2 regions of the Bacillus inaquosorum genome follow, and region 2 is predicted to be linked to the other one. Evidence: a T-box and tRNA genes for the amino acid it is inferred to sense, from the RefSeq annotation. Region 2 holds a T-box; the other holds one or more tRNA genes.

Region 1 (11,348 bases), 570 kb from region 2:
TGTTTAAGAATTTATCCATTTTTCTTGCCCCTCCAATACCAGCGGTTAGAAGAAGTGTCTCTGGTGTTTTTCTTAAACTCGGCTTCAAGCATTTCTTTCAGTGCTTCTTCCGTCAGCTCTCTGTGAAGGTCGCCGTTCTTCGCCACACTGACGCCGCCGGTCTCTTCAGACACAATAATCGTCAAACTGTCCGTTACTTCGCTGATGCCGACAGCCGCTCTGTGCCGCGTACCCAGTTCTTTTGAAATAAACGGGCTCTCCGAAAGCGGCAGATAACAAGCGGCAGCGGCAATTTCATTATTCTTCATAATCACCGCACCGTCATGAAGCGGAGTGTTCGGAATAAAAATATTGATCAGCAGCTCAGAGCTGACCTTGGCATTCAATGGTATGCCGGTCTCAATATAATCCCCCATTCCAGTATCCCGCTCAATGGTCAGCAGGGCGCCTATACGGCGTTTCGCCATATAATTGATCGCTTTTGTGATTGCCTCAATCGTTTTCTGCTGCGCTTCCTCTACAGGCGTACCGCTCCTTGAAAAAAAGCGGCCGCGGCCGAGCTGTTCAAGCGCTCTTCTCAGCTCAGGCTGAAAAATAATAATAATTGCTAAAAATCCCCATGTTATCGCTTGGTCCATCAGCCATTGAAGCGTGCTGAGGCCCAAGTATTGGCTGGCCATACGAACAAGCACGATCACTACAATTCCTTTTAACAGCTGAACCGCTTTCGTGCCGCGTATCACCATAATCAATTTATATATCACATACCAAACAAGGAGAATATCAACGGCATTGCCGAGGTACTGCAAAAAAGGGATATCCTCAAAAGCCATTTCCTCGTCCTCCAAGATTTCAGTCATTTCGTATTTTGTGTTTTACGTGTTACGCATATGTACTTTACATAGCGAGCCCATTATACCACATTTCGATTTAGCAAGTGAAATGTGCCCGCCTTCTCAGCCCGTAAAAAAAGAGCAAAGCGACTGACGCGCTTTACTCTTTTCCATTTGGATCTAATGCATGGAGTACACTTTTCCCCGCAGACTTCATTTTGTACCATGTCCAGTCGAATAATTGATTGATTTCTTCAATCTGACCGGTGACTTGTCCAGCAGAGGCCATATACTTTTCGCCGTTTACGACGGTTACATCCCCGTCTATTTTTCCTTTAATAATCAGCTTGCCGTTTTTAACAGTGACATCACCTTTGACCGTCTCACCCTCAGGCACGATCACAGTGTTGTTATGCACCACAAGATTCGGCTGCTTGGACACGCTGAAATTGTGGTCATTATGCCAACTGTTTAAAAAACCTCCGCCCATCAAAATGATGAATACCGCAGCAGCTGCGATAACGGGATGGGATCTGAACCATCTTTTCACAGAAGCTCTTTTCTTCTCCTTAGGCAATTTTGCCATGACGTTAGCGGTAAAATTCGCGGGGGCTTCAACATGCGATGTGCTCCGGACGAGCGCTATGGATTTTTCCATCTCATAAAAATGCTTTCTGCATTTCTCGCATGTCTCAAGATGTTCCTTTAATACGTCTTCATCTTTTGGAAGGATATCTCCATCAAGATGCATATGCATAAGCTGCACAATTTGTTCAGGACAGCTCATTTCATCACCCCACTTAAAGATCCCTTAATTGTTTTCTGAGAGCCTCTCTGCCTCTGTGAATCCGCGTTTTTACAGTCCCCACAGGAATGTTCAGAATCTCGCCGATTTCAATTAATCTGAGTTCGTCAATATACTTTAATACGATGACTGTTCTGTATTTGTCAGGAAGCTTTAAAATCTTCTGCTGAATCGTGCTTGAGAGCTCCAGCGACACTACTGCATCTTCAGGCAAAACCCCATCTGCGGCGATTTGTGAATACATGGTCAAGCCTTCCGTACCAGCCACCTCTGCATCGAGGTAATAATCAGGCTTCTTTTTGCGAATGCGGTCAATGGTCAAATTGGTCGCGATTCGATAAAGCCAAGTTGAAAATTTCCGGTTAATATCAAAACTGTCGATATTAACGTACGCTCTGATGAAAGCCTCCTGTGCAATATCCTCCGCCTCATGCACATTGCCAAGCATACGGTAGCAAAGCTGATAAATTTTATCCTTGTAAATATCTACGATGTCCGCAAATGCATTTTGGTCGCCTTTTTTGACTTGCTTAATTCTCTTTTTAATCATCATTTCCATATTTATCTAACCTCTGCCTTCACCGGTCTGTATGTATACGAGCTTCGTTTCAAAAGGTTTCAACTTTTTTATAAAATAAGTTTATCAAATTTTTGGCAGGGTGTAGATGGTAATTCGTGAATAAACTACCTTAACATATTTTTAAAATTACTATACAGACTGAACAGTTAGAAATTGGAATGATTTTAAAAAGAAAAAAAGACACCTTTTGGTCAAAGGTGTCTGTGACTGGGCTAGCTGGATTCGAACCAACGCATGACGGAGTCAAAGTCCGTTGCCTTACCGCTTGGCTATAGCCCAATAATGGTGGAGGGGGGCAGATTCGAACTGCCGAACCCTGAGGGAGCGGATTTACAGTCCGCCGCGTTTAGCCACTTCGCTACCCCTCCATATAGATGTAAGAAAAGAGTGCCGGCAAGAGGACTTGAACCCCCAACCTACTGATTACAAGTCAGTTGCTCTACCAATTGAGCTACACCGGCAAGATGGTGGAGGATGACGGGCTCGAACCGCCGACCCTCTGCTTGTAAGGCAGATGCTCTCCCAGCTGAGCTAATCCTCCAAATGGTGACCCGTACGGGATTCGAACCCGTGTTACCGCCGTGAAAGGGCGGTGTCTTAACCGCTTGACCAACGGGCCGTTTGTGTTCTCGTCGAGCTGACAAAAGTTATTATATACAGGTTACCCCCTGTTTGTAAAGAGGAAAATTAAATTTTTTATTTTCAAACTTTTTAACTCCTTTTTTAACTGAAAAAGCCTCCCAACATTTATCATTTCTTTTATGATAGAGACAAACAAATCAAGAGAGGAGAAACCAATATGATTCTAGTCAGTTCTTGCCTTGGCGGCATTGAATGCAGATACAACGGCTCTCATGCCGCATCGGAGAAAATCAGAAAACTCGTCGAAGAAAATAAAGCAGTTATGGCATGCCCCGAGCTTCTCGGCGGCTTCTCAACTCCCCGCGAACCTGCAGAGATCATCGGAGGCAAAGGCGAGGATGTTCTCAATGGAACCGCGAAAATCGTGACAGCTTCAGGAGAAGATGTAACAGAATTATATATGGAAGGCGCCGCTAAAACATTAGCTTACGCAAAAGAAATCAATGCCTCTGCCGTCATATTAAAAGAAAACAGTCCATCGTGCGGAAGCAGTTTTATCTATAACGGCACATTCTCTGGCAAAAAAATCGCCGGCAGCGGAGTGACTGCCGCACTGCTAAAACAAGCGGGCTACCGCGTCATTTCAGAAAACCAGCTAGACGACATATTGTAAGGAGGCCACCACATGACTCAAGACATTTCTTTATCCTTCTATAAGCCTGAACATTTGCCGGAGCTTCAATCATTCACGCTAAATAACGATGACAAACGCTTTACCTCTCTCCCCAAAGAGGTGCTGACTCAGGCCCTGGGCATACAGGACCGATATCCAGTTGTCATCTTAAAAGACGATCTGCCAGTCGGTTTTTTCATTTTACATACATCAAAAGAAACGCTTGCACCCTATTCTAACAATCCATTTGCTTTACTGCTCAGTTCCCTGTCTTTAAATGCTATGCATCACGGGAAAGGCTATGCCAAAAAAGCAATGCTTCAGCTTCCCTCTTTTGTGAGCGGTTATTTTCCATGGTGCGATGAAATCATCTTGGCCGTCAATCACCTGAACACACGAGCAAAGCACCTTTATATGAAAAGCGGGTTCCTTGATAAAGGACGGCGAAGAATCGGGCCGCTCGGGGAACAGCTGATTCTTCATTATTTCTTATAGTCTTGCATGAAATAAAATTTTAAAAATACAAAAACATAGTTGAAATATCATGACAGAAATGAATATACTGAATAATAAGATATATTATTTTTAAACAGGGGGGCATCCTCATGTCAGAACCATTAAACCTTCACCGTCTTACAACGGAATCACGTAATAGCCAAACAGCGGAAATCCACAAAGCAAACACGCTCGGCATCCTCAAAATGATTAATAACGAAGATTTGAAAGTTGCTGCCGCCGTTCAGCAGGTTCTCCCCGATATTAAAACAGCTGTAGACTGCGCGTACGACTCGTTTCAAAATGGAGGCCGCCTCATATACACAGGCGCCGGCACAAGCGGCAGACTCGGTGTCATGGATGCTGTTGAATGTCCTCCCACCTACAGCGTAAGCCCAGATCAGGTCATCGGAATCATGGCTGGAGGCCCCAAAGCATTTTTGCAGGCAGCAGAGGGCATTGAAGACAGTGAAGAAGCAGGAGCTGAGGATTTAAAAAACATACAACTCACTTCAAACGACACCGTCATTGCCATCGCAGCAAGCGGGCGCACACCCTATGCCTCAGGCGCCCTAACATACGCCCGCAAAGTCGGAGCACACACCATCGCCCTTACCTGTAATGAAAATTCCGCCATCAGCAAGGATGCGGATCACAGCATTGAGGTTGTCGTCGGACCTGAGGCCATTACAGGATCAACACGTATGAAAGCCGCAACCGCTCATAAAATGATTCTAAACATGATATCCACCGCAGTAATGGTCAAAATCGGCAAGGTTTACGAAAACTTGATGGTGGACGTCAACGTCAGCAACAAAAAACTAAAAGAACGTGCCATCAGCATCATCCAAAGCCTCACAAACGCTTCATACGACACAGCCAGAAATACACTGGAACAAGCCGATCATCACGTCAAAACGGCAATCGTCATGCTCAAAACACGTACAGATCAGGAACAAGCTAAGACATTGCTTAATGAAGCAAACGGTTTTATAGACAAAGCAATCGAAAATTACCATTCATGATAAGGAGAGACCAAGAATGGCAGCAGGCGGTTTAGCCATCATCCAATCAATGAAGCACAAGCTCCCTCCATCCGAGCGTAAACTTGCAGATTACATCCTAACTCATCCCCACAAAGCAATCGAAAGCACTGTTAGTGAAATCAGTGCCTTAGCCAATTCAAGTGACGCTGCCGTCATCAGGCTCTGCAAATCACTCGGATTAAAGGGATTTCAAGATTTAAAAATGAGAGTAGCAGGGGATCTGGCAAAGCCTACTTTACAGGGCTACCGGGACATTGCTCCCCACGAACCGCTGCACTCCATTTCTGAAAAGACAGCCGGCAATGCCATTCAGGCCATTCAGGATACTTCAGACCTGATGGACTACAAAGAGCTGGAACGAGCGGTTTCTCTGCTTCTCAAAGCTCACACTGTGCATTTTATCGGCGTCGGGGCTTCCGGCATTGTCGCCAAGGACGCCCAGCAAAAATGGCTTCGCATTCATAAACAAGCTACCGCGTTCTCAGACACTCACCTTGTGGCATCTTTAATTGCAAATGCAGATAAGGATGACATCGTATTCGCCATTTCGTTTTCGGGAGAGACGCAGGAAATCATTGAACTGCTCACCATGGCTAAGGAAAAAGGCATCACAACGATCAGCCTCACACAATTCAGTCAGACATCCGTCTCTGCGCTGGCTGATGTCCCGTTGTACACAGCACATTCCAACGAAGCCCTGATTCGAAGTGCAGCCACTTCCTCCCGCCTCGCTCAGCTTTTTATGATTGATGTTTTGTTTTTAGGCATGGCCGCTGAGCAGTATGAAGAAACAACCGGCTATATCGATAAAACGAGAGCAGCCATACAATCTATGAGAAAAAAATAAGACATCTTGAAGAGGAGGGGTTTTGATGAGCAAAGAAAATAACTACAATCATCTCGCAAAGAAAATCCTTGAGCTATGCGGAGGAAAATCCAATATTTCCTCATATACTCATTGCATGACACGCCTGCGTATTACGCCTTACGATGAAAACAAAACAGATATTCAGGCCTTAAGAGACCTGGACGGCGTATTAGGAGTCGTTGAAGCTGAAACCTTACAAATCATCCTCGGCACCGGAGTCGTCAATCATGTCACAGCCGCTTTCTCAAAGCTCGTGTCAGAAGAAGAAGGTGTCGATGTCAAAGAAGCAGCTGCCAAAAAGAAAGCAGATATAAATCGGAAAAACGCCACTCCTTTTAAACTATTCTTACGTAAAATTGCCAGCATCTTTATCCCTCTTATTCCCGCACTCGTCGCTTCCGGTTTAATCACTGGGATTACCAAAGCAATTATACAAGCCGGATGGCTCTCTGCAGAATCACAAATCGCTGTTATCCTGACAGTCATCGGATCAGGACTGTTCACATATCTCGGCATCCTCGTCGGCATTAACGCATCGAAAGAATTTGGCGGTACACCCGCTCTTGGGGCTTTGGCAGGGATCTTGATTATTAATCCGGAGATCGCAAAGATCAGTTTATTCGGAGAACAGCTTCTTCCGGGCAGGGGAGGTCTGATCGGAGTTCTTTTCGCAGCCATATTCATTGCTTACACCGAACAATTTATCCGCCGTTTTATTCCTCAATCTCTCGATATCATTGTCACCCCAACCGTTTCACTATTAATCACCGGAATCGTCACATATGTCGTATTTATGCCTTTAGGCGGCTTCATTTCTGATGCCATTACATCTGGCCTTCTGTCCATCCTGGACATCGGCGGCATCGCTGCAGGCTTTATTCTGGGCGCAACCTTCCTTCCTCTCGTCGTGACCGGACTGCATCAAGGCTTGACGCCTGTGCACATGGAACTGATCAATTCAATCGGCAATGATCCTTTGCTCCCTATTCTGGCTATGGGAGGTGCAGGACAGGTAGGCGCGGCCTTTGCCATCTTTGTGAAAACGAAAAAAACAACATTGAGAAAAGCGATCGCCGGAGGGCTTCCTTCGGGGCTGCTCGGCATTGGTGAACCGCTTATTTTCGGAGTCACGCTGCCGCTCGGCCGTCCGTTTTTAACAGCATGCCTAGGTGCCGGAATCGGCGGCGCTTTTCAAGCTTATTTTCAGGTAGCCACCTTTGCGATCGGTGTCTCCGGGCTGCCGCTTTCCTTTCTCGTCCTGCCATCACAAATCATCCTATATATCGTCGGGCTCTTTATTTCATACGCGGCCGGTTTTTTATTGACCTACGCATTCGGGTATAAAGATGAAATGGCTTCTCAGTTCGATTAAATTGTTTCTGTTTTTGGGATAGTAACGGGATAGAAGCACGGAAAGGAGCAAGCCTGTGAAAACTAAAACATTGTCCTTACTCAGTGCCATTTTAATCCTATCTATATTGACGCCAAATGAAACCTTCGCGCAAACAGCAGATTACCAAGTTGAGCCGAAAACCATAAATGCAGAAACTGCACAATTCTCGTCGAAGAAACTAAGGAAGGTTGATCAGATGATTGAACGGGATATTGCAGCAGGATTTCCAGGCGCCGTTCTTGTCGTCGTGAAGGATGGCCGCATCATAAAAAAAGAAGCATACGGCTACAGTAAAAAGTACGAAGGATCAGAACTGCTGCGCCGTCCGGTAAAAATGAAAACCCGCACGATGTTTGACTTAGCCTCTAATACGAAAATGTACGCAACTAATTTTGCATTGCAGCGCTTAGTCAGCCAAGGAAAACTCGACGTCTATGAAAAGGTTTCTGCATATTTGCCTGATTTCAAAGATCAGCCGGGAGACCTTATTAAAGGAAAAAACAAGATTCGTGTCATCGATGTTCTCCAGCACCAGTCCGGGCTCCCCTCAAGCTTTTACTTTTACACGCCGGAAAAAGCCGGCATGTACTATTCTCAGGATCGGGACAAAACGATTGAATATTTGACAAAAATCCCGCTCGATTATGAAACAGGGACAAAACACGTATACAGTGACATCGGATATATGCTCCTCGGCTGTATTGTCGAAAAACTCACCGGTAAACCGCTTGATATCTACACGGAGCAAGAACTTTACAAGCCGCTGGGACTGAGACATACCTTGTACAATCCGCTCCAAAAAGGCTTTAAACCAAAGCAGATCGCAGCTACTGAACGTATGGGCAATACGCGCGACGGCGTTATTCATTTCCCTAACATCCGCACAAACACGCTGCAAGGAGAAGTTCATGACGAAAAAGCATTTTACTCAATGGACGGCGTGTCCGGCCATGCCGGATTGTTCTCAAATGCTGATGATATGGCCATTCTGCTGCAAGTCATGTTAAACAAAGGATCATATCGCAGCGTTTCTTTATTTGATCAAAAAACAGCCGACCTATTTACAGCACCTTCAGCAATAGATCCGACATTCGCACTTGGCTGGCGGCGAAACGGAAGTAAAAGCATGGAATGGATGTTTGGCCCTTATGCCAGCGAAAAAGCTTACGGGCATACCGGCTGGACAGGGACAGTTACCGTCATTGATCCAACCTACAATTTAGGCATCGCATTGTTAACAAATAAAAAGCATTCACCAGTAGCTGATCCAGAGGAAAATCCAAACGTGTTTGAGGGTGACCAATTTCCAACAGGCAGTTATGGGAGCGTCATTACCGCGATTTATGAAACGATGGAATGAATGATTCAACGATAGGAGGAAGTTTCTATGAAACCTGTCTTTCCGCTTATCCTTTCAGCTGTTCTCTTTCTTTCATGTTTTCTCGGCGCCAGTCAGACAAAAGCCACTTCATCCAGTGGCTCAGCCGACGCCAAGCAGATTGTCAATCGCATGACATTAGATGAAAAACTCGGCCAGATGCTGATGCCCGATTTCAGAAATTGGCAAAAGGAGGGCGAGTCCTCTCCGCAAGCCTTTACAGAAATGAATGAGGAAGTCGCCGGCCTCATCAAAAAATATCAATTCGGCGGCGTCATTCTTTTTGCAGAAAATGTAAAAACAACAAAGCAAACTGTACAGCTGACAGACGCTTACCAAAAGGCGAGCCCTAAAATCCCGCTGATCCTGAGTATTGACCAGGAAGGCGGCATCGTAACGAGATTAGGGGAGGGCACTAATTTCCCAGGGAATATGGCGCTGGGCGCAGCCAGAAGCAGAATCAATGCCTATCAGACCGGCACCATTATTGGGAAGGAGCTTTCTGCCTTAGGCATTAATACAGATTTCAGCCCTGTTATGGACATTAATAATAATCCTGATAATCCAGTAATCGGCGTACGGTCATTCAGCTCCAATCGAGAACTGACAGCACGACTCGGTTTATATACGATGAAGGGTTTGCAGCGGCAAGATATCGCCTCTGCCCTCAAACATTTCCCGGGACATGGAGACACGGACGTTGACAGCCATTACGGACTGCCGCTCGTTTCCCATAATCAAGAAAGGCTTCGTGAGGTCGAACTCTATCCTTTCCAAAGAGCAATTGATGCCGGTGCTGATATGGTGATGACAGCTCACGTTCAATTTCCTGCCTTTGACGACACCACATACAAAAGCAAACTCGATGGATCGGACGTTTTGGTTCCGGCTACACTCTCGAAAAAAGTGATGACAGGTCTTCTTCGTCAGGAAATGGGCTTTGATGGCATCATCGTTACCGATGCTCTCAATATGAAAGCAATTGCAGATCACTTTGGCCAGGAAGATGCGGTAGTCATGGCTATAAAAGCCGGCGTCGATATTGCATTAATGCCTGCCTCAGTTACTTCACTGAAAGAAGAACAGAAATTCGCACGTGTTATTCAAGCCTTAAAAGAAGCCGTGAAAAACGGAGACATTCCTGTACATCAAATCAACAAATCGGTAGAACGAATCATTTCCCTGAAAATAAAACGCGGTATGTATCCAGCTCGAAATGACGACAGCCTAAAAGAAAAAATAGCGAAAGCCCAGAAAATCGTAGGAAGCAAGCGTCACCTGAAAGCCGAGAAAAAAATAGCTGAAAAAGCAGTGACCGTATTAAAAAATGAACAACACACCTTGCCGTTCAAGCCTAAAAAAGACAGCCGAATCTTAATTGTCGCGCCTTACGAAGAACAAACTGCTTCGATTGAACAAACCATTCGCGATCTCATCAAGCGAAAGAAAATCAAATCCGTGTCCCTCAGCAAAGTCAATTTTGCCAACCAAGTATTTAATGCCGAGCATGAAAAACAAGTAAAAGAGGCTGATTATATCATTACTGGCTCCTACGTCGTGAAAAATGATCCTGTCGTCAACGACGGTGTCATCGACGACACCATATCAGATTCAAGCAAATGGGCCACCGTCTTTCCGAGAGCTATGATGAAAGCCGCACTGCAGCACAACAAACAATTTGTCTTAATGAGCCTGCGCAACCCATATGATGCCGCCAATTTTGAAGAAGCTAAGGCACTCATTGCTGTCTATGGCTTTAAAGGATACGCAAATGGGCGTTATCTTCAACCTAATATTCCGGCCGGAGTTATGGCGATATTCGGCCAGGCAAAACCTAAAGGCACACTTCCAGTTGACATTCCATCAGTTACGAAACCGGAAGACATCCTTTATCCATATGGCTATGGATTAAATATCAAAACGGGAAAACGGCTTTAACAAGGAGGGGCACATGCGAAAAACAATATTCGCTTTTCTTACAGGACTCATGATGTTCGGAACGATAACAGCTGCCTCAGCATCACCCGATTCCAGGAATCAAACGGCTAAAAAACCTAAAGTCCAGACCGGCATAGACACGCTTTTCCCGAATTATAAAAAGCAGCTCAAAGGAAAACGAATTGGATTGATCACCAACCCAACCGGCGTAAACGCATCTCTGAAAAGCAGTGTCGATATTCTTTACGAGAACCCTGATATCAAGCTAACAGCTCTATTCGGCCCTGAGCACGGCGTCCGCGGCGACGCTCAGGCGGGAGACGAAGTAGGCTCTTACATTGACGAAAAAACCGGGATTCCTGTATACAGCCTCTACGGAAAAACGAAGAAACCGACTCCAGAGATGCTGAAAAATGTCGATGTTCTTATGTTTGACATTCAGGATGTCGGGACCCGTTACTACACGTACATTTATACAATGGCATACGCAATGGAGGCCGCTAAAGAAAATGGCATTCCTTTTATGGTGCTGGATCGCCCGAATCCTCAAGGCGGGAAACATATTGAAGGACCGATCTTAGAGCCTGAGTACGCCTCATTTGTCGGACTGTATCCCATTCCGTTAAAGCACGGAATGACCATAGGCGAATTGGCTTTACTATTCAACAAGGAATTTGACATTGATGCAGATCTGACAGTGGTGAAAATGAAACACTGGAAACGAAAAATGGATTTTGACGACACCAGACTGCCTTTC
Region 2 (11,348 bases):
TAGATGAGTTCGTACACATTTCGCTGCATCAGCTTTTGGCATATTTACTGATAAAATTACTGATAATGCAAGACCAATGGATAGTAAAAACTTAAATGCTTTCAAATATTCCATCTCCCTAATTATAAATTTTTCCTCAATTGAAGATTTTTACTAGACTTAAGTCAACAGTTATTTTAGCAAGCACGGTTAAATTTGTAAACGCTTTTTTAGTAATTAATTCAAATTTTAATCTCTTTTTAAGCAAGTCTTAAAATGGTTTTATAACAAAATCACTGTAAATTCACTCAACTTTTGAAAGTCTCAGGAAAATAGATCGTATTATTTTACTTTATTTATTAAGATACTATCTTGGGAGGTGCGGTATTTTGGGATATAATTTCTGCGGTTAAACTATACTTACTGCGGCTTTTTTCTGGGGAACTACGGGAACTGTTCAGGCGATGGCTCCAGAAAGCTCCACACCGCTGGCATTCGGAGCGTTCAGATTATTAATAGGAGGAAGCGCCATGCTGCTTGCGGTTTGGATCAGCAGGAAGCTTCATGTGAAAAATTGGTCATCAGCAGCAGTTTGTATGGCGTGTTACCAGCCGCTGTTTTTCACAGCCGTTAAAGAAACCGGAATCGCTGTGGGGACTGTGATTGCGATCGGCAGTGCACCTATCATTGCCGGGAGTATGGAGTGGGCCGTATTGAAAAAACGCCCGCGAAACTCTTGGTGGGTCGCGACTGTACTGGCTTTAGCGGGTTGCTGGCTCCTGTTTTCCGACAGTTCCAATGTTCGGGTTGATGCTGCTGGTGTTCTAATGGCGCTTGGAGCGGGTGCTTCTTTTGCGGGCTATACGCTAATCAGTAAATCGATGATGAAAACCCAGCCTCCGCGAGCGACTTCCGCCGTTGTCTTTATGATCAGCGCCATCTTGCTGACGCCGCTTTTATGGCAGTCAGATATCTCGTGGATATTGACCCCGAGAGGACTGGGAACGAGCCTTTACATCGGGTTAATTGCAACATGTGCCGCTTACTTTTTGTTTGTGAAAGGGCTTACCGGGGTTCCGGCCTCGGCGGCGGTCACGCTGTCTTTAGCTGAACCGCTGACGGCCTCATTGCTGGGCGTGTTTTTCATAGGGGAAATGCTTTCACTTTCCTCGTGGCTCGGCATTGCACTTATGCTGCTGGGGCTTCTGGTCATTTCCGCTGCGCCTCGTAATCAAAAAACGGCTGAGACAGCTCACATGTCTTAATAGATTCACTAAGCTTGGCCTCATTTTACAAGAATAGCGGGGCTCGCAGCAAAATGATAAAATCCTCTTTTCTTAATGGAAAAGGGGATTTTGCACATGGTGAAAATCCCAAAACAGCAGCTCGTTTTGGGATTTTTCTAAGTTATTCCGCTAATTTTTCTAAATTGCCGTTCCGATCCATTTTGAAGGACGGAGAGGCATGTTCATCTTCTTCAAATAAAACTAGCTTTCTGGCTCTATTCATAATTTTTACCAAGGTTTCATAATCTTCTTGGATCGTTTTTTGGTCTTTTTCAAGCTTTTGAACTTCTGCCTCAAGCTGTTCCGTTTTGCTTTGCAATTCCTGATTTTCTTTCTTTAAACGTTCATTTTCCATTTTTAATGCCGATGATTGCTCGTTATTGCCTTCGTAATTCTGCAGGAAGCGGATCACATCATTCATTGTCATCTCAGGCGCAGCAGCAGGCGTTTGAGGAGACAATAAGTGTGATAGACTAGCTAACTCTTCCTTAAAGCTTTCATCCACAAAAGGCATGTGTTCGCCTGACATTAAAGGCTGCTGCTCATTTTCGGCTGATGGTGCGTCCGTTTTGGCCGGCTCCTCTGCAGCGGTTTCTTGAATGATTCCAGGATCAACCGCAGGAGGCTGATATAATAGTCTTTTTTTCGCTGGCTGCCCGTTTCCGAGCGCTCTCATCCGCTGTTTTCGCTGTTTTTTCGCAAGCTGTAGCGCTTTTTCATATTGATGGCGGACTACCGCGTTCCATCTGAATCCGCAGGCTGCGGATGTCCGGTTCAATTTATCACCGACTTCTTCAAAGGCGTTCAGCTGGGTGCTGCCCTCCCTCACATGCCGAAGCACTGTTTCGGCTAAAAGCAGATCATTTTCTTCTGACCAAGCGTCTTGTCGCTGTTTTGTCATTTATCTCAACTCCCATTTTTCTTTTCATGGTATTAGAATGTCCAGTATGGAAAACATTTATACAAGTTGGCTGAAAGAATAGGAGATACGAAGGATGGAGCGGCTTGCAGGAACAGTCGAATCCTTGTAAAATGAAGAGTGATGTGATTTTTTTGAAAAGCGATTTTAGGTTATTCACATAGATGAACATAGAAATGAAGGGAAGCGTACGTCATGGCTAATGAATTTCGAGTGTGTGATGATTGCCAAGCCACTAATATCAAAACATTGCTGCCGCGTTTAAAAGAAGTGGACCCGGACGCAAAGGTTGAGGTAGGATGCCAATCTTATTGCGGGCCCGGACGGAAAAAATCATTTGCTTTTGTGAACAATCGTCCGCTGTCAGCTCCGACAGAGGATGAGCTGATTGACAAAGTAAAAAAGAAAATAAAAAAGTAAAAACATATTTTCAATAGCCTCGGCCCTCAGGTCAGGCTTTTTTGCTTCACATCATGTGTTTTTCGTAAAGATGGAACAAATCGCCGGGCAAATTCAAGGATGTTTTCAAAGAATAGAGTCGATATAATAGAAACACGGCTAAAAAAAAGAGGGAATGACGATGGCGTATCCAAATGGAAAATTATCAGAAGAAAAAGTGTTTAAAGATCCGGTGCACCGCTATGTTCATGTACGGGACAAGCTGATATGGGATTTGATCGGAACCCGCGAATTTCAGCGTCTCCGCAGAATTAAGCAGCTCGGCACGACGTATTTGACGTTCCATGGCGCTGAGCACAGCCGGTTCAACCATTCTCTCGGTGTCTATGAAATTGTCAGGAGAATGGTTGATGACGTCTTTAAAGGCCGCCATGAATGGGATGACAGTGAGCGCGAACTCTGTTTGGCCGCGGCGCTGCTTCATGATCTCGGGCACGGGCCGTTCTCGCATTCATTTGAAAAAGTCTTTCACCTTGACCACGAAGATTTTACAAGAGATATCATTTTGGGGGACACTGAGGTCAATCAGGTGCTCAGAAAGGTGAGCCCACGTTTCCCGCAGGATGTTGCTGAAGTCATTGCCAAAACATATAAAAACAAGCAAGTGGTCAGCCTAATTTCGAGTCAGATTGACGCAGACCGCATGGATTACCTGCAGCGCGACGCTTATTATACGGGCGTCAGCTACGGCCATTTTGATATGGAGCGGATTCTTCGGGTGATGCGCCCGCGCGAGGATCAGATCGTCATTAAAGAAAGCGGGATGCACGCTGTCGAAGACTATATCATGAGCCGCTACCAAATGTACTGGCAGGTGTATTTCCATCCTGTGACAAGAAGCGCAGAGGTTATTTTAACGAAGATTCTTCACAGGGCGAAGCAGCTGCACGATGAAGGCTATGTGTTCACTCACGCTCCGGTTCATTTCTATTCTATTTTTGAAGGGAAATTGACGCTGGAGGATTATTTGAAGCTGGATGAATCTATTATTTTGTATTACTTCCAGGCCTGGGAGGATGAAGAAGATGCGATTTTATCCGATTTGTGCCGCAGATTCATTAACCGCCAGCTGTTCCAATACGTTGAATTCAATCCGAACGAAGAAATGTCGGCATATTTTGAGCTGACTTCATTGTTCAAAGAGGCGGGAATCGATCCGAGCTATTATTTGGTCGTCGATTCTTCTTCAGATCTGCCATACGATTTTTACCGTCCGGGAGAGGAAGAGGAGCGTCTGCCGATCCATCTCTTGACGCAAAACGGCCAAATTAAAGAGCTGTCCAGACAGTCGGCTATTGTCGAATCCATCTCCGGAAAACGGCGGACGGACCACAAGCTGTACTATCCGAAGGACCTGATTTGTGACGGCTCTGAACATCCGGAAGCGAAAATGAAAATCCGGCAGCTGCTGGGACTGACATAGAAATTGGAAAGAAGGAAAAAGGAGATGTCGGGAATTTGTTGAAAGAACATGCAAAACTGATGAAGGTGTTCTCGGATTCTGGAGAAATCATCGGGCGGAAGAAGCTGCAGAAAATGATTTATATCGCTAAAAAAATGCAGTTTCCTTTCTATGAGAAATATGATTTTCACTTTTACGGACCGTATTCAGAGGAACTGACGCTCCAGATTGAAGAGCTGTGCAACCTTGGATTTCTGCATGAGGTGAAGGAAAAAAAGGGCGGCTACTTTCAATACCGTTATTCACTGACTGAGACAGGCTCCGCGTTTTTAGACCATGCTGATCTGGATATGCCGGATATTAAAGGCTATATCGACAGTGTAAACAGCCGTTCATCACGGTTTTTAGAGCTGGTTTCCACGATCCTTTACTTTGACGGGCTTGAGGCTGAGGAAAAGAAAGAAAAAGTCTTTACAATCAAAAGCAAGCAAAAATATACAAATGAAGAATATGACGAAGCGCTTCAATACATAGAGGAACTGAAGCAGATTTGTTAACCATACCAAGCAAAAGAAATGAACCGTTTCTTTTGCTTTTTTTGTTGACAAAAGTTGCTAAGGGATCTATTGTGGATATTAGTTATCCATAATGAATCAGGAGTGAAGTATGATGAAAATGAAATCAGGGATGGAGCAGGCGGTTTCTGTGCTGCTGTTATTGTCACGGCTGCCCGTACAGTCTTCTTTAACGTCAGAGGCAATCAGCCAGCGTTTGCGTGTGTCTCCGTCTTATTTGAAGAAGCTGATGAGAACATTGGTTCAGGCCGGTTTGGCAGAATCCATACCGGGGACGAAGGGCGGTTTTACCCTTACGAAGCCTTTGACGGACATTACGCTCTATGATGTTTATCAAGCGGTTGAAGGCAGAGGTTCGATGTATCAGGGGAAAGGCCTGCTGCAATCCGTATTCGAGGGTGAAAGTAACTGTGTGCTGGAGACAGTCATGGGGGAAATCGAGGATAAATGGGCCAATCTCATGAGAGAAGAATCCTTGCAGCATGTCATGGACAGAGTCGGGGAATTGTATGATCTTGAAAAAATAGATGATTGGGTAAACCAGCAATTGAAAGGGCAATTGCAATGAAAAATAGCGGGCCGTTACAAAAATCAGAATCATCAGGAATATCCGTGCTGATCGTGCTCGCTCTCGGTTTTCTCATGGCTACTCTTGATGTAACCGTTGTGAATGTGGCAATGGCAGATATGAAAAACGCTCTTTCGATGTCACTTTCAGGTGTGACATGGGTTGTGGACGGGTACATCCTTACGTTTGCTTCACTTCTGCTGGCGGGCGGAGCCTTGGCTGACCGTTTCGGCTCGAAGGCGATATATATACTGGGCTTGGCCATTTTTGTCCTGGCCTCCTGCCTTTGTGCGGTATCGATTAATGGCCAGATGCTGATTGCCGGACGCCTCATACAGGGAATTGGCGCGGCTTTGTTTATGCCGAGCTCACTCAGCCTTTTGGCGGCCTCTTACCCTGATGAGCGGGTGCGGGCGAAAATGTTTGGGTTGTGGGCTGCCTTTGTGTCCGCCGCTTCTGGCCTTGGGCCCTTTATCGGCGGTGTGCTGGTACAAGCAGCAGGCTGGCAGAGTATTTTTCTGATCAACGTGCCTTTAGGGGCGGCTGCGCTCATTTCAGCTTACCGAATACTCGACCGCGTGCCGGGAAAAAGCAGGCACGTGAATATCACAGGGCACCTGCTTGGAGTGGCGGCGCATTGATACAGGGGCCTTCAGCGGGCTGGCGTTCGCCCGTAATTCTCGGTGCATTCGCGGCGGCGCTTTTGGCATTTGTGCTGTTTTTGCTGCGGGAAATCTCTGCGAAAACATCGATTCTGCCGGTGTCCTTATATAAAAACGGCCGTTTCTCAGCTGCTCAGTTTGTCGGTTTTCTGCTCAATTTTGCCCTTTTCGGCGGCATGTTTATGCTGAGTCTTTTTTTGCAGGAAGCAAGAGGCGCAAGCTCCTTTATGGCCGGAGTTGAGCTGCTGCCGATGATGGCCGTCTTCGTGATCGGCAACCTGCTGTTTGCCCGTCTGGCGAATCGGTTCGAAGCAGGGCAGCTTATGTTTGTGTCAATGACGGTCAGCTGTATCATTGCATTGCTGTTATTTGTGCTGATTTCACCGGATTTTCCTTATTGGCAGCTGGCTGTTTTGATGTCTGTCATGAACCTTGGCACCGGCATTACAGTTCCTGCCATGACAACTGTAATCATGCAGGCTGCCGGGCAAAAGCATGCGAATATCGCCGGCGCGGCTTTAAATGCGAACCGGCAAATCGGAGCCTTGGTCGGCGTAGCGGTATCCGGGGTGATCATTCATCTGTCTGCCACTTGGTATGCCGGTGCCGGGTTTACGTTTTTGATGATGGGAGCGGCGTACAGCCTCGCCGCATTGCTTGTATGGCTGTTTCTGGTTGCCCATAACGGGACTGCCGCGTCAGAAAAAAATGTAAATCACTGATTGCGCTTTGTGGGAATATATAGTAAGATATAAAAAATTATTGAAACAACAGGCACTGATAAGGACACGAGATGCTTTTTACGGTTTCCAGAGAGGGAAGGACAGCTGAGATCTTCCTAACGCAGGGAAAGCAGCTTACCGCCTTTGAGCCGTATCGGGGAAATCAAGTATCTGATACCGTCATGCTGCGTTACAGCACCTTAAAGCCGATACACCATGTGTGTTGATCGGGAATTTGGGTGGAACCACGGATAATAAACACATTCGTCCCTTTTAGAGGGATGGGTGTGTTTTTTTATGAATTGAATACATGCGAAGAAAAGGACATGAATGATATTTACGGTTTTCAGAGAGGGAAGAAAAGGTGAGAGCTTCCCAGCTTAGGAATATCATTTACCGCCTTGGAGCAGCATTGGGGAACTGAAGTATCCAATGCCGTCTATGCTGCGTTACAGCACCGAGCCGATAAACATAGCGTTTGTCGGGAATTTGGGTGGAACCACGGGTAAATCACACACTCGTCCCTTTTAGAGGGATGGGTGTGTTTTTTTATGAATTGAATATATGCGAAGAAAAGGACATGAATGATATTTACGGTTTTCAGAGAGGGAAGGAAAGGTGAGAGCTTCCCAGCTTAGGAATATCATTTACCGCCTTGGAGCAGCATTGGGGAACTGAAGTATCCAATGCCGTCTATGCTGCGTTACAGCACCGAGCCGATAAACATAGCGTTTGTCGGGAACTTGGGTGGAACCACGGGTAAATCACACACTCGTCCCTTTCAGCGGGACGGGTGTGTTTTTTTATATACAACAATTGATAAGGAGTGTTTAAAATGAGTAAACATGTACACATTCAGCTTCCGGACGGACAGATCAAGGAATATCCGAAAGGCGTCACTATTAAAGAAGCGGCTGGTTCTATCAGTTCCAGTCTGCAAAAGAAGGCGGCTGCGGGCCAGGTCAACGGCAAGCTTGTTGATCTCAGCTTCAAGCTGGAGGAGGATGCTGAGCTTTCGATTGTCACACTTGATTCCCAAGAAGGCTTGCAGGTGCTTCGCCACACATCAGCGCACGTGCTGGCTCAAGCGGTGAAACGGCTGTACGGCGACGTGTCATTGGGGATAGGTCCAGTGATTGAAGACGGCTTCTACTATGACATGAAGCTGGAGAAAAGCTTAACATCAGGAGACTTAAAGGCCATCGAAAAAGAAATGAAGAACATTATAAATGAGAACCTTGAAATCAAACGAAATGAGGTTTCTTACGAAGAGGCTGAAGAGCTGTTTGCCAAAAAAGGCGAGCCGTTTAAGCTGGAGATTTTGAAGGATATTCCGCGGGGGGAGGACATTGCGCTGTATCAGCAGGGAGAATTCGTTGACCTGTGCCGCGGGCCTCATCTTCCTTCTACAGGAATGATCAAGGCGTTCAAATTGACAAGAGTATCGGGCGCTTATTGGCGCGGAGACAGTGAAAATGAAGTCCTCCAGCGGGTGTACGGGGTTGCGTTTCAAAAGAAAAAAGATCTTGATGCGCATCTGCATATGCTGGAAGAAGCGGCAAAACGTGATCACCGCAAGCTGGGCAAACAATTAGAGCTGTTTATGTTTTCTGAAGAAGCGCCGGGGATGCCGTTTTATTTGCCAAAAGGGCAGATTGTCCGCAATGAGCTGGAACGCTTCTCGCGTGAGCTGCAAACAAAGGCCGGCTATGATGAGGTGCGTACGCCGTTTATGATGAATCAGCGGTTATGGGAGCAGTCAGGCCACTGGGATCATTATCGGGACAATATGTATTTTTCAGAAGTTGATGATACAAGATTCGCAATGAAGCCGATGAATTGCCCGGGCCACATGCTCATCTTTAAAAACAGCTTGTATTCTTATCGGGATCTGCCGATTCGCATGGCGGAATTCGGCCAGGTGCATCGCCACGAATACAGCGGTGCTTTAAACGGAATGCTTCGCGTCCGTACGTTTTGCCAGGATGATGCCCATATCTTCGTTCGGGAGGATCAGATTGAGAGTGAGATCAAAGAAGCGATTGGGCTGATTGATGAGGTATATCGTACATTTGGCTTCGAATATTCGGTCGAACTCTCGACTCGCCCGGAGGATTCATTAGGCGATGACAGCCTTTGGGAAGCATCGGAACGTGCCTTAGCAAACGTCCTTGAGGAGCTCGGCCTGCCTTATGAGGTTAATGAAGGCGATGGGGCGTTTTACGGGCCGAAGATTGATTTTCACATAAAAGATGCCCTGAAACGGAGCCACCAATGCGCGACAATTCAGCTTGATTTTCAAATGCCGGAAAAATTTGATTTAACATATATCAATGAACACAATGAAAAGGTTCGTCCTGTTGTCATACACAGAGCGGTATTCGGCTCGATCGACCGTTTCTTCGGCATTTTGATCGAGCATTTCGGCGGGGCATTCCCAGTCTGGCTTGCACCGATCCAGGTTCAAATCCTACCGGTTTCGCACGTTCACTTGGACTATTGCAGAAAGGTGCAGGAAGAGCTGAAGCAGCTGGGGATAAGAGCAGGCATTGATGAGCGCAATGAGAAGCTGGGCTACAAAATCAGAGAGTCGCAGGTGCAGAAAGTCCCGTACGTGCTGGTGCTTGGAGATCATGAAGAGCAGGAAGGTGCGGTAAACGTCCGACAATTCGGACATCAGCAGAATGAACACGTTCCTTTTCAGACGTTTAAAGAAAAACTTGTCAAACAGGTGAAAAATCGAAGTATCTAGGAGAAAAGCTGTAAATTCTCATTTTGCTTTTTTGACTTTCCCTATCCGGAATCAGTAAAATAATAAGTAAATCATATCGTTCGTATGTTATGAATGCATCTCGAAATGGGGAAATCTACATGGACCATGACAAACTGGAAGCAAATTTGCTGGATCACGCACTTACAAAATATTTGAAAAGCACGAAGCAATTAGATGAAGCCACCGTTCCGAAACACGTAAATAATGTAAGAGGATTTATTCTGCGGATCATATACAGGCATGGGAGCTGCACCATAAAGGATATTCTGAAGGAGGTCACACTGTCTCCCTCTGCTACGACCACTGCTCTTAATCATTTAGAGCAGGAGGGATTCATTGAGAGATCCAGAAATAACAATGACCGCCGCACTGTATGGATTACGCTTTCTGAATCGGGCAGGGCAGCGGCTGAGCAAATGATCGAAAACCGCCAGGGACTGATTGACGGCATGTTTGAACGTTTGACAGCAGAAGAGAAAAAGGCGTTATTAGCGATTATTGCGAAGCTGACCCAATAAGGATGGAAAAAGCCGGTGCGCGAAGCGCCGGCTTTATAGAGATTATTCCATATCGCTCAGGCGTTTGCCTGCGACGGCATAATGGTCTTTTCTCATTTCTTCTATAAACACAACAATTTTTTCTTCAGAAGCACCGGTGGTTTCCTTTACGGCTTCTGTTACTTTCTCGACAAGATTGCGTTTTTGCTCGTCTGTACGGCCTTCGAGCATTTTGACGGTTACGTATGGCATGGGTGCTGAATCCTCCTTTATCTCGTTTCCTCTCTTTAGAAAAAGAGGTTTCTTATAGTATACTGAATAAAGTAAATTCTTGCATTTTTAGAAAGAGGGATATCTCACTTGGACCGTTTTTTATATTATCCGTTATCGTTAATGCCATACCTCGTCATCACGTTAATTGTGTCGTTTACGATGCACGAGCTTGCCCATGCCTATGTCGCGTACAAATTCGGTGACGATACAGCGAAAAGAGAAGGAAGGCTGACGCTGAATCCCATTAAACACCTTGATCCGTTCGGAACCATTTTGATTCTGGTGGCCGGATTCGGATGGGCGCGCCCTATTCCTGTCAATCGCCGCTTCTTTAAGAAACCTCGGCTTGCCGGCGTGCTCGTATCCATCGCCGGGCCCGTCAGTAACCTGATTCTTGCGTTTGTCGGTTTCTTTTTGTTAGTGTTGATGCATGCATACGGAATGGAGATGCTTGCGGCGTTCAGCACGGGGCTGGATCAGTTTTTTTCCATTTGGATACAGCTGAATCTTGTCTTGTTTTTATTTAATCTGCTGCCGCTTCCTCCGCTCGATGGCTATCGTATTATTGAAGATCTCGTTCCGCCAGGGGTGCGTGCCAAGATGACGCAGGCGGAGAGCTACGGCTTTATCGTCTTTTTGGTTCTGTTTGTGACACCGCTCGGATCTTACGTGCTTTGGCCGCTGCTAAATGCCGGAAGAGATCGGATTTTACAGCTGTTTTCAGCGATATTTCAACCGCTTTTGTAGGAGGTAGAACTCATGGAAGAAAAAAAGAAAAAATCAATCGGGTTTAATATTATCAAAAGTGATCCGACAGATGGACACGGCGGCTTCGGTGTAGGGGCGCTAAGCCTCGATAACATTTCTCCCGTATTCGTCGATGTAGAGGAAAAAGAAGCGTTCGTTGACATCGGCGCCATGCACGCCCGCAGCACCGTTGAAAAAGGAATTAAATTTCTGCCGAATAAAGAAGAAGTTCCTAACGGAAAACCATACTGGCTTGTGTGGGTAACGATTGACAGAAAAGAAGAGGGGCCTTATTACGCTGGTGTGACAGCCTGTGAAATGACGGTCGACAGAAGCATCAGAAGAGGCTACAAGTCGCTGCCTGAGCATGTGAATCTGATGGATAAATCCATGAAGCGGAAAATTATCATCGATAAAATGGACGACAGCTCGAAACGTGTACTAGGCGAATTTCTGAAAAAACATGATCAGGGCCTATGGGACCGG

The links. The T-box of region 2 lies ahead of thrS (threonine--tRNA ligase). A T-box ahead of a tRNA ligase gene usually reads a tRNA of that ligase, here a tRNA-Thr.
Region 1: it encodes a tRNA-Thr, which carries the amino acid that the T-box ahead of thrS (threonine--tRNA ligase) is inferred to sense. The anticodon was not compared.

Annotation. Positions count from the first base shown of each region.
Region 1 is NZ_CP096592.1:189,473-200,820, reverse strand. Features, by position in the region: gene cdaR (CdaA regulatory protein CdaR) at 1-19, opposite strand, end outside; gene cdaA (diadenylate cyclase CdaA) at 12-833, opposite strand; gene rsiW (anti-sigma-W factor RsiW) at 994-1,620, opposite strand; gene sigW (RNA polymerase sigma factor SigW) at 1,634-2,197, opposite strand; tRNA gene M1M80_RS01125 (tRNA-Gln) at 2,426-2,497, opposite strand; tRNA gene M1M80_RS01120 (tRNA-Tyr) at 2,502-2,586, opposite strand; tRNA gene M1M80_RS01115 (tRNA-Thr) at 2,607-2,679, opposite strand; tRNA gene M1M80_RS01110 (tRNA-Val) at 2,684-2,759, opposite strand; tRNA gene M1M80_RS01105 (tRNA-Glu) at 2,763-2,837, opposite strand; gene M1M80_RS01100 (2-thiouracil desulfurase family protein) at 3,018-3,473, shown strand; gene M1M80_RS01095 (GNAT family N-acetyltransferase) at 3,486-3,968, shown strand; gene murQ (N-acetylmuramic acid 6-phosphate etherase) at 4,079-4,993, shown strand; gene M1M80_RS01085 (MurR/RpiR family transcriptional regulator) at 5,010-5,861, shown strand; gene M1M80_RS01080 (PTS transporter subunit EIIC) at 5,887-7,254, shown strand; gene pbp4b (penicillin binding protein PBP4B) at 7,310-8,635, shown strand; gene M1M80_RS01070 (glycoside hydrolase family 3 protein) at 8,663-10,591, shown strand; gene M1M80_RS01065 (exo-beta-N-acetylmuramidase NamZ family protein) at 10,605-11,348, shown strand, end outside.
Region 2 is NZ_CP096592.1:3,863,754-3,875,101, reverse strand. Features, by position in the region: gene M1M80_RS19650 (hypothetical protein) at 1-105, opposite strand, end outside; gene M1M80_RS19645 (carboxylate/amino acid/amine transporter) at 396-1,244, shown strand; gene rsfA (prespore-specific transcription regulator RsfA) at 1,387-2,166, opposite strand; gene M1M80_RS19635 (YuzB family protein) at 2,380-2,604, shown strand; gene M1M80_RS19630 (HD domain-containing protein) at 2,765-4,066, shown strand; gene M1M80_RS19625 (YwgA family protein) at 4,102-4,602, shown strand; gene M1M80_RS19620 (Rrf2 family transcriptional regulator) at 4,715-5,188, shown strand; partial or broken gene M1M80_RS19615 (MFS transporter) at 5,185-6,572, shown strand; T-box leader at 6,619-6,847, shown strand; T-box leader at 6,879-7,101, shown strand; T-box leader at 7,133-7,355, shown strand; gene thrS (threonine--tRNA ligase) at 7,408-9,324, shown strand; gene M1M80_RS19600 (MarR family transcriptional regulator) at 9,444-9,863, shown strand; gene M1M80_RS19595 (2-hydroxymuconate tautomerase) at 9,906-10,094, opposite strand; gene M1M80_RS19590 (site-2 protease family protein) at 10,203-10,862, shown strand; gene M1M80_RS19585 (YwhD family protein) at 10,875-11,348, shown strand, end outside.